DNA from 3 places in the Micromonospora nigra genome. Region 3 is predicted to be linked to each of the others. Evidence: riboswitches for the same ligand, from Rfam matches in the RefSeq annotation. Region 3 holds a riboswitch; each other region holds the start of a gene.

Region 1 (3,265 bases), 400 kb from region 3:
CGTCTGTCCCGCCTCTCCACCTCTCGGCGGGACGCCCGGCGGTCGGTTGCAAAGGAGTCGATGCCGGTGGCAGCCGTGCCCCCTCATCGTCGTGGCCCGAAGCGGAACACCCGACCGGGTGGCCTGCGCCGCGCCGCCCGTGCGCTGCTCGTCCTCGCCGCCGCCGTCGCTGTCGGCGCTGGCGTGCTCGCCGCGCCCGCTCACGCCGAACCCACGGTCGACGAGATCGAGGCGCAGATCGACAAGGAGTGGCGCAAGCTCGAACCGACCATCGAGCAGTACAACAAGGTGCGCTCGGAGCTGAGGGTCAACCGCAAGAAGGCGGCCGACCTGGAGAAGAAGATCGAGCCCCTGGCCCTGGAGGCCGAACTGGCGATGAACCGGGTGGGCAGCCTCGCCTCCCGCTACTACGTCAACGGGCCCTCGCAGGAGATCAGCGCACTGCTGCTCAACGCCAACCCGGACACCCTCGGCGAGCAGATGGCGCTGCTCGACCGCCTGGCGGCGCAGGAGCGCCGGCAGATCGACGAGGTGGTGCGCGTCCGGCAGAAGTACGACGACCGCAAGCGCAGCCTCGACGCCCTCATCGCTTCCCAGACCAAGCAGCAGACGGAGCTGGCCGCGAAGCGCAAGCAGATCGAGGCCGACGTCAAGCGCCTGGAGGCGTCGCTGCCGAAGACCACGGTCAAGACGACGAACTGCCCCACCATCAACGGGGTGGTCAGCGAGGCGGCCAGGATCGCGATCCGGACGGCCTGCGCGCAGATCGGCAAGCCGTACGTCTTCGGCACCACCGGCCCGAACACCTTCGACTGCTCCGGCCTGACCCAGTACGCCTACAAGGCGGCCGGCATCTACCTCACCCACTTCACCGGGGCACAGTGGAACGAGGGCAAGGCCATCTCCCGGGCCGACGCCCGCCCCGGTGACCTCGTCTTCTTCTTCAGCGACCTGCACCATGTCGGGCTCTACCTGGGCAACAACCAGATGGTGCACGCCGCGCGGGCCGGCAAGCCGGTGAACGTCTCCAGCATCACCACCATGCCCCTGGCGGGTTTTCGCCGACCCGGCTGACCCGTCACGCAGTGCCGCCCGAAGACCCCCGGTCAAGCGTCCGGGGGTCTTCGCTTCTGTCGGCTATCAGCACGGAGTGTCATCGCGTGAATCCGTTGCGCATCGCCGGTGGTCGTCCCTAACGTGGTCCTCCGTCGGGCCGGTGACCGACCATCCGGCCGGGATGGCGACGGTCCGACACCGCCGAGTCGCTTCCGAGCGAGCCGGGGACCCAGGTTCCCCGGGGTGAATCCGCAGCCGTTGCGGTAGGGCGCCCCCTTCCCGCCCGAACCCGTCAGCTAACCCGGTAGGCGGTCTGAGGAAGAAGGAGTACGGAGCCCGGTGGCACACCATGCCCCGCGGCCACCGTTGACCCGGCCGGCGATCGCCGGCCCGATGACGGCTGCGCCGCGCCCACGCTGGTACCGCTGCACCACCGCACTCGCCGCCCTGCTCGGCGTCGCCGTCGTCCTGACGGCAGGCGCCACCGGGGCCCAGGCCGACCCCACTGTCGCCGACATCGAGCGCCAGATCGACGAGGACTGGAACCGGCTCGAACCCGTCATCGAGAAACACAACGCGACCCGTCAGGACCTCGCCGACCGGCGTCGGGAGGCCGACGACCTGGCCGCCCGCATCGCCCCGCTCCAGCAGCGGGTGGACGAGGCCATGAACCGGGTCGGGCAGCTCGCCGTCCGGGCGTACAAGGGTGAGACCGTCAGCGCCGTGAACGCCCTGCTGGGCGGCCGGTCACCCGCCGAGCTGATCGAACAGCTCGGCCTGCTCGACCGGTACGCCCACCACCAGCAGTCCGACGTCCGGCAGGCCGCCGAGCTGCGCGACGAGCTGGCTGCCGCCAAGGCACCGCTCGACGACGTGATCGCCCAGCTCACCCGCGCCGAGGCGCAGCTGGCGGAACGCAAGCGGCAGATCAACGCAGAGATCGACCGGTTGCAGCGACTGCGGCTGCGCGCGTACGGCAGGGGTGGCGGCGGGCCGCTGCGGCCGGCACCCTGCCCGGCCACCTACCCGGGCGGCCCCGCGGGGGCGGCGGTGTCGTTCGCGTGTGCCCAGATCGGCAAGCCGTACGTGTGGGGGGCCGAGGGACCGCACGCGTTCGACTGCTCGGGGCTGATGCTCGCGGCCTGGGCGAGGGCCGGGGTGTCGCTGCCGCACAACGCCGCGCGGCAGCGACGGGTCACCGCGTCGGTCCGGCGCGGCGAGCTGCGACCGGGCGATCTCGTCTTCTACTACGCCGACCTGCACCACGTCGGCATGTACGTGGGCGGGGGCTGGGTGGTGCACGCCTCCCGCGCCGGGGTGCCGGTGAAGATGAAGAAGCTGAACGACGGCCCGATCCACAGTTTCGGACGACCGGGCTGACGCCGGCCGCGTACCAGAGGACAGGCCCGCGCCGCCGACGGCGCGGGCCGGTCGGCCGCTCGCGGGGCGTGCGTCGGCCGACGGCGGGTCAGCGGGTCGGCCAGGCGCGCCAGTTCTGCCAGGCGCGGCTCGGCGTGGGGCCGCGCTGACCCTGGTAGCGCGAGCCGTAGACCGCCGAGCCGTAGGGGTGTTCGGCGGGCGAGGAGAGCCGGAAGATGCAGAGCTGGCCGATCTTCATGCCCGGCCAGAGGGTGATCGGCAGGTTGGCCACGTTGGACAGTTCCAGCGTCACGTGGCCGGAGAAGCCGGGGTCGATGAAGCCGGCCGTGGAGTGGGTGAGCAGGCCGAGCCGGCCCAGCGAGCTCTTGCCTTCCAGCCGCCCGGCGAGCTGCTCGCCGAGCGAGATGACCTCCAGGGTGGAGGCGAGCACGAACTCGCCCGGGTGCAGCACGAACGGTTCGCCCTCGGGGACCTCGATCGCCGACGTCAGGTCGTCCTGCCGGGTCGCCGGGTCGATGTGCGTGTAGAGGTGGTTGTTGAAGACCCGGAACAGCCGGTCCAGTCGGACGTCGATGCTGGACGGCTGCACCAGGGTGGGCTCGAACGGCTCCAGCGCGAGGGTGCCCGCCTTGATCTCGGAGACCAGGTCCCGGTCGGAGAGCAGCATCGGAACACCATAGCGAGCGGTGTGCGTGACCTGCGTGTCGGACTAGGTCTTCGTACACGTGTTCGATAGGATGTCGGCATGGCTTCCTGGTCCGAGTTCTCCGCTGACGAGCCCCGACTCGCCGAGGGGATCCGCCTTCTCATGCAGCAGTACGGGCCGGGT
Region 2 (3,265 bases), 1.6 Mb from region 3:
GCTGCCTGTCGCTCTGCGCGTTCCCCTGTGGTGGGTGACGCGCTGGGCCGTGCGGCTGCTGGCCGGTTTCGCCGTCGCCGCCACCTGCACCCTCGGCATCGGGGTGCTGCCCTCCGGGGCCGCCGGTCATCCCGCCCCGGTCGAGATCCGGCCCCCGGTCGACGGGCCCCTGCCCGCCCTCCGGGAGGCTGCTCCCGGAGGGCTCGACTCGCCCGTCGTGCCGGCGCTTCCGTTCGGCGTCTGCCCGTCCGACGTCTGCCCGTCCGACGTCTGCCCGTCCGACGTCTGCCCGGCCGACTCGCACGACGGGCTGACCGCCGGCCCCGTACCGCCCACCCCCGCCGCGATGCGGCCCGCCGGCGCCGGTGCGGCGCTCGCCGGTCGGGTCGACGCGCCGCCCGCCGGGGCGGGTCCGCCGGTCCCCGGTCCGCGCGCCCCGCCGGTCGGTCTGACCCGACCCCGGGCAGCCTGACCTTCGGGTCGCCTGACCTTCGGGGCGGCCTGACCCCCCGGGCTGCCTGACCCCCGGCCGTCCGACCTCGGTCACCCGCCTCCGGGGCCGCCTGACCGCCGCGTTCCGTCGCACCTCACCCGCACCCACCCGGCCGAGCCCACCGGCGCCGCCGGGCCGGGGGCGTCGCCGTCGTCACCCGCACCACCCGTCCGTGAGGTATCGCCATGGAGACCGTGCTCTACCAGTTCCTGATCGAGGTGCCGCAGGCCGCCGCCATCTGGTCGGCCCTGCTCGTCGTCGCGCTGGGCGTGCTCACCGCCCTGGTCGCCCGCCCCGAAGCCACCACACCGGCCGAGCCGACCGCCGGCGCCGACGAGGCGGCACAGGAGGCCGCAGACCTGCGCCGGTACGCCGGAGAGGTGGCCGTCGCCGCTGCCGGGGCGGCCCGGACCGCCCGTCGACGGCGCGACGCCTGGCGGGCCGCCCAGGAGGACCTGGACCGGGCCTGGCGGGCCTACGACCGGGCGGAGACCGCCGCCCGGCGCCTCGCCGGGACCACCGCGCTGCCCACCCCGAGGACCCCGCACACCCCCGCCGAGTACGCCGCCCGGGAGCGGTGGCTGCACCACGCCGCGATGGCCGCCCACTGGCGCGGGGACCTGTCAGCCAGCCAGCTCAGCGACGTGTTCGGGCGGCGGGCCGGCTGGGACCCGCGCCGGCACCCCGCCGAGCAGGAGGTCGTCCTCGCCCGCGCCGTGCGCGACCACCTGTCGGCGGCGTACCGGAGCGCGGCGGAGCGTGAGCGGGCGGCGTGGCGCGCCGCGGAGGTCGCCGTCGACGCGGCCCGCGCCCTGACCACGGAGGCGTACGCCGCGGCCGTTCGGCTGCGGCCCGCCCCGGTGCCGGCCGTGCGGGTTCCCGGGGCGCAACGCCGTCCCGTTGCGGCGGCCCGCTGGCGGCCGGCCGGGGTGGGCTGACCGACCGGAATCCGGTGAGCCCGGTCACGTGGCGGCGAAACGGATTCCGGGCTCGTTCCGGCACATCGCGCCCGGGGATTGCGCACCCTTTCCGGCGACCGTTCCGGATGTCGCCCTCTGGTGCCGTCACCGGGTCTGGCCCCATCGAGCACCGGCAGTGCGCCAATGTCCGGAAAATTGCCGGCCGGAAAGATGTTTACGCAGCTCAGCAGGGGTTGGCAGGGTCCGAACCCGGCCAGTAGGGTCGGCGCGTCCGGTGCGGTAACCGATCGCAGATGGCGACGCCGCACCGACCCGCTCAATCGTGGAAACACGAACCGGGGACCCACTGCACCACTGGGGTGAATCCGCGAGCCACGGCCGCGGTAGGGCGATCTTCCCGCCCGAATCCGTCAGCTAACCCGGTCGGCGGCTGCGGAAGGAGTTCCAACCCGTGCAGCACCATCACGCCCCCGCATTGTTCCCCCGCCTCCACGGCACCGCGGTGCCCCCACCCGTCGACTCGTCGGCGGGCTGATCCCGGCCACCGCCCCCGCCCGGCACCCCGGGCGAATCCCCGAGTGCACCTGACCGTGCGGACCTCGTCCGCGCGGCGTCCCCGCCTGGCCGGTGACGGCGGCACTCGCCCCGAACCCGTGGAGGAACCCCCTGTGAAGCACCACGTCAAGCGTCAACTCCGTCGGCTCGTCACCGAGCGTCCCCACCAGGTCGTCGCCGGTGCCGCCGCCGCGCTCATGCTGGCCACCGGCACCGGCGCCGCACTGGCGACCGCCGACGAGGCACCGGCCGTCGCAGCCGAGGTACGCGGCGACACCCTCGCCTCCCGCGCCCAGGCCAGCCCCGCCGAGCCGACCGTCCCGGCGGGCAGTGCCACCCCAGCGGCCGAGCCGGGCAGCTCGGCGTCGACGGCCGCGCCGAGCAGCGCCGCGACCACGCCGGCACCGTCGCCGAAGGCCCGCAAGGCCACCGCCGAACCGGACGTCACCCGGAAACCGAAGCCCCCGGCCGCCAAGAGCCTGGACTACGACCACGAGACCCAGAACACGTTCTACAACTGCGGTCCGGCCGCCGTACGGCACGCGCTGAGCGCCGCCGGCATCGCCCGTACCCAGAACGAGCTGGCAGTCCAGCTCGGCACCACCCAGGCCGGCACGAACTCGGCCGAGGACACCACCCGGGTGCTCAACGCCGTCGTCAAGGGCGGCCCGTACCGGACCCGTACGATTCCCGGCGGTGCGGCCACCGCGGAGCAGATGGACCGGCTCCAGGCCGACGTCGTCAAGGCCATCACCGGCGGCCGGGGCGTCGTGGTGAACGTCGCCGGCACCGCCACCGACACCGACGGCGGCTGGCACTCGTTCCCGGGCGGCCACTACGTCGCGGTGATCGGCTACTCCGACGAGGGGCGGCTGGTGAAGATCGCCGACTCGGCGGACCCGGCGGCCCCGTCGTACTGGCTGACCACCATCGACCTGGCGCACTGGGCGGCCACCCGCGGCTACTCCGCCTGACCGCCGAACGACGTCACGGGCGCCGGCTCCGCGAGGGGCCGGCGCCCGCCGTCGTGTCCCGCCCGGTCGCGGCCCCCATCGGGCCGGGACAGCGCGTCAGGTCGCGGGCGCCGCGGGGACAGCGCGTCAGGTCGTGGGCGCCGCGGTGACAACGCGTCAGGTCGCGGGGGCTGCCGGGCCAAGGAGGGACAGCGTCAGGCGGTGGGGGACAGGGGGGCCGCGGGTCGCCCGGCGTCGGCCTGCCCGCGCGGCGCGGGTAGCGTCGAGGGGCCGTCGAGTTCCCGCCGCGCGGCCGACAGGAACGCCTCGGCGTACGACTCGAC
Region 3 (3,265 bases):
GGTGGCTACCATTCGCAGCGATGGCCCGCCGAGACCACACCAGTGCGGCCCGCGTACGCCGCCGGCCCCCCAGCCCGCCGACGGCCGTCGGCGGCGGCTCCCGGCCACCCCCTCCCGTCGCGGCGCGTGGTCACATCGTCACGGCCGGAGAGTCCCGGTCGGCCGCCACGGCCCCGTTCCGGTCGTGCTGAACCGGAACGGCCCGCCGACACGTACTCCGCTCTGAACTCGTTGGGAGACACCGCATGGGCGCCGACCACAGCCGTCACGCCCCGCCGACCCCGCCCGGGGTGCGGCGGGTACTCGTCGCGACGGTGCTCCCCCTCGTTGTCGCCACCCTGGTCGCCGCCCTGGTGCTGTGGCCCCGCGACGCCCCCCGACCCGACCCGGGGCAGGACGCGCCACGCCACCACGGCACGGTCACCCGGGTGGTCACCGAGCCCTGCCCGCCGACCCCGGAGTCCCCGGAGGGCACCCCGGCGGGCAGCCAGGGGCCGTGCGGCACGGTCACGGTGCGGGTGGACGACGGCCCCGACGCCGGACAGCAGGTCGAGACATCGATCCCGACCGGGCCCGGCGCTCCCCGGGTCGAGGTGGGCGACGAGATCGTCCTGGTCACGCTGACCGATCCGGCCGACCCGACGGTGAGCAGCTACCACATCGCCGCACACCAGCGCGGCACCCCGCTGATCTGGCTCGGGGTGCTGTTCGCCGCCGCGATCGTGGCCTTCGGGCGGTGGCGCGGCCTGGCCGCACTGGCCGGACTGGCGGCCAGCTTCGCCATCCTGCTCACCTTCGTGCTGCCCGCGATCAGCGCCGGCCAGTCGCCGCTGCTGGTCGCCGTCGTCGGCGCCGCACTGATCATGTTCGTGGTGCTCTACCTGACCCACGGCGTGTCGGGGCAGACCTCCGTGGCGGTACTGGGGACACTGGCGAGCCTGGTGCTGACCGGGCTGCTCGGCCTCGCCGCCACGGCGGCCACCCACCTCACCGGGTTCGGCACCGAGGACGCCACGACGCTGTCCTTCTTCCAGGCCGACGTCGACCTGCACGGCCTGCTGCTGGCCGGCATCATCATCGGCTCGCTGGGCGTGCTCGACGACGTCACGGTGACCCAGGCCGCCACGGTGAGCGAACTGGCCCACGCCAACCCCGGCTACTCCCGGCGCCAGCTCTACCAGGCCGCGACGCGGGTCGGGCGGGCCCACGTCGCCTCGGTGGTCAACACCATCGTGCTGGCGTACGCGGGCGCCTCGCTGCCGCTGCTGCTCCTGCTCACCGCGGACTCCCGCGCGGTGGGCCAGATCCTGACCAGCGAGTTCCTGGCGCAGGAGATCGTACGCAGCACCGTGGCGACGCTCGGGCTGATCGCCGCCGTTCCCCTGACGACGGCCCTGGCCGCCGTGGTCACCCGGGCGGGCCGGGACCGGGCCGCCACCGACGAGGCACCGCCCTCTCCCGAGGTTCCCCGGCCGGGCACGGGCCGGGCCGAGGCGCTGCGGGCGCTCAGCGCCCCACGCGGCACCCCCACGTCCACCGCCACCCGATCCGGGTGGCCCGATCCGGACAGGAGCACGGACACCGCATGGTGACACTCCTCAGCGTGACCGTCCCGACGGGTGAGGCTGATAACCACGTCACTGGTCACCCACCGCGATTACGAAATGACGCATTTAGTCGGCATCGGGACGTAGATCCCTCGGGGGACCGTCCGGTAACCTCGCTGCCGGTCACCGCCGAAGGCGCACTCCGGCGCCTGCGGTGCCACCGCCCAATCGCCGCGAGGCGAGCCGGGGAACCAGGTACGTGGGGTGAATCCGCGCCAGCGGTAGGGGCCGCTTCCGTCCCGAACCCGTCAGCTAACCCGGTCGGCGGTCGATGGAAGGGATCACAGTGACGGCACCCCTACGCCGCTGGTTGACGCCTGTGGTGGCCGTGTTCGCCGCCTTCGCCGTCTTCGCCGGCCCTCTCCCGGCGTCGGCCGAGCCCACCCCTCCCAAGCCCCAGCAGCACGACGACGACCCGCCGATGCTCAACGAGCTGATCGAGGCGACGAACCGGGACTTCAGCAAGGCCAAGAGCAGGCTGGAGAAGTCCAAGAAGCGCCAGCTGGAGTTCGCCCTGGAGGTGAGCCGCGCGCAGGCCGACCTGGACGCGCTGGCCCCGCAGGTGAGGGAGATCGCCGCGCAGTCGTACCGGACGGGCCGGGTCGGCGCGGTGGCCATGCTGCTGCAGAGCACCGCCCCCGACTCGTTCGTCGAGCGGGCCTCCGCCCTCGACGAGCTGAACCTGGTCAACGCCAAGCGGCTGGCGCGGGTCAACGAGGCCAGGAACCGGGCGGAGCAGGCCAAGCTGGCCCTCGACGCCGAGGTTCGCGAGCAGCAGAAGCTGACCAACGAGATCGCCCGCAAGAAGCGCGACGCGGAGAAGTCACTGAATCTGGTGGGTGGCTACAGCGTCACGGGCGGCAAGGTCGACGCCACCTCGCCGGTCGCCGCCGTCGCACCGGGGCGCAGCGCGGACGGCGACTGGCGGGCCGAGTCGTGCAGCAAGAACGACCCCACCACCTCGGGCTGCATCACCCCGCGCACCCTGCACATGTACAACGAGGTGCGGAAGGCCGGTTTCAAGCGGTTCGTCGGCTGCTACCGCCCCGGTGGCCCGTGGGAGCACCCGAAGGGCCGGGCCTGCGACTGGTCGTTGCAGAACAGCGGCTTCCGGCCCTGGTACAACGACGACACCCGGATCTACGGCAACAACCTGGCGGCCTTCCTGGTGCGCAACGCCGACCGGCTGGGCGTCTACTACGTGATCTGGAACCGGCAGATCTGGTTCCCGGCGACCGGCTGGTCGTCGTACAGCGGGCCGTCGAACCACACCGACCACGTGCACGTGTCACTGCTCTGAGCACGGCGCGCAGACCCGGCGAGGGCCGCCCCACCGACCGGTGGGGCGGCCCTCGATCCGTGTCGGGGTCGGCTCAGGCGACCGCGCCGGCCGGCTCGACCGCGAGGTCGACCGGTTCGCCCGCGACGGCGCGTACCTCGCCGGCCGCCAGCCGGTACGACATGCCGACCACGGCGCAACGGCCGGCGGTCACCTCGGCGGCGAGCACGGCGGACGCGCCCAGCATCGCCTCGACGGTCTGCGCGATGTGGATGTCGACGATCCCGTCCAGGTCCGTCACGCCCTGCGCCTGCGCCCGGTGCAGGCTGGGCACCACGGCGTCGACGACGGCCCGCAGGTGGCCGGCCGGGGTCGTGCC

The links. Region 3 has a riboswitch for cyclic di-AMP ahead of GA0070616_RS14975 (coiled-coil domain-containing protein). Riboswitches for the same ligand answer to the same signal wherever they lie in the genome.
Region 1: linked by a shared signal. The riboswitch ahead of GA0070616_RS13060 (C40 family peptidase) and the one ahead of GA0070616_RS14975 (coiled-coil domain-containing protein) in region 3 are both predicted to bind cyclic di-AMP.
Region 2: linked by a shared signal. The riboswitch ahead of GA0070616_RS22105 (C39 family peptidase) and the one ahead of GA0070616_RS14975 (coiled-coil domain-containing protein) in region 3 are both predicted to bind cyclic di-AMP.

The regions. Positions count from the first base shown of each region.
Region 1 covers NZ_FMHT01000003.1:3,082,722-3,085,986, forward strand. The annotation lists gene GA0070616_RS13055 (C40 family peptidase) at 61-1,074, shown strand; cyclic di-AMP (ydaO/yuaA leader) riboswitch at 1,246-1,383, shown strand; gene GA0070616_RS13060 (C40 family peptidase) at 1,396-2,436, shown strand; gene dcd (dCTP deaminase) at 2,525-3,103, opposite strand; gene GA0070616_RS13070 (pyridoxamine 5'-phosphate oxidase family protein) at 3,182-3,265, shown strand, end outside.
Region 2 covers NZ_FMHT01000003.1:5,035,822-5,039,086, forward strand. The annotation lists gene GA0070616_RS22095 (hypothetical protein) at 1-472, shown strand, start outside; gene GA0070616_RS22100 (hypothetical protein) at 679-1,431, shown strand; cyclic di-AMP (ydaO/yuaA leader) riboswitch at 1,717-1,857, shown strand; gene GA0070616_RS22105 (C39 family peptidase) at 2,082-2,942, shown strand; gene GA0070616_RS22110 (CDP-glycerol glycerophosphotransferase family protein) at 3,137-3,265, opposite strand, start outside.
Region 3 covers NZ_FMHT01000003.1:3,479,413-3,482,677, reverse strand. The annotation lists gene GA0070616_RS14980 (YibE/F family protein) at 246-1,592, shown strand; cyclic di-AMP (ydaO/yuaA leader) riboswitch at 1,759-1,889, shown strand; gene GA0070616_RS14975 (coiled-coil domain-containing protein) at 1,894-2,907, shown strand; gene GA0070616_RS14970 (carbonic anhydrase) at 2,981-3,265, opposite strand, start outside.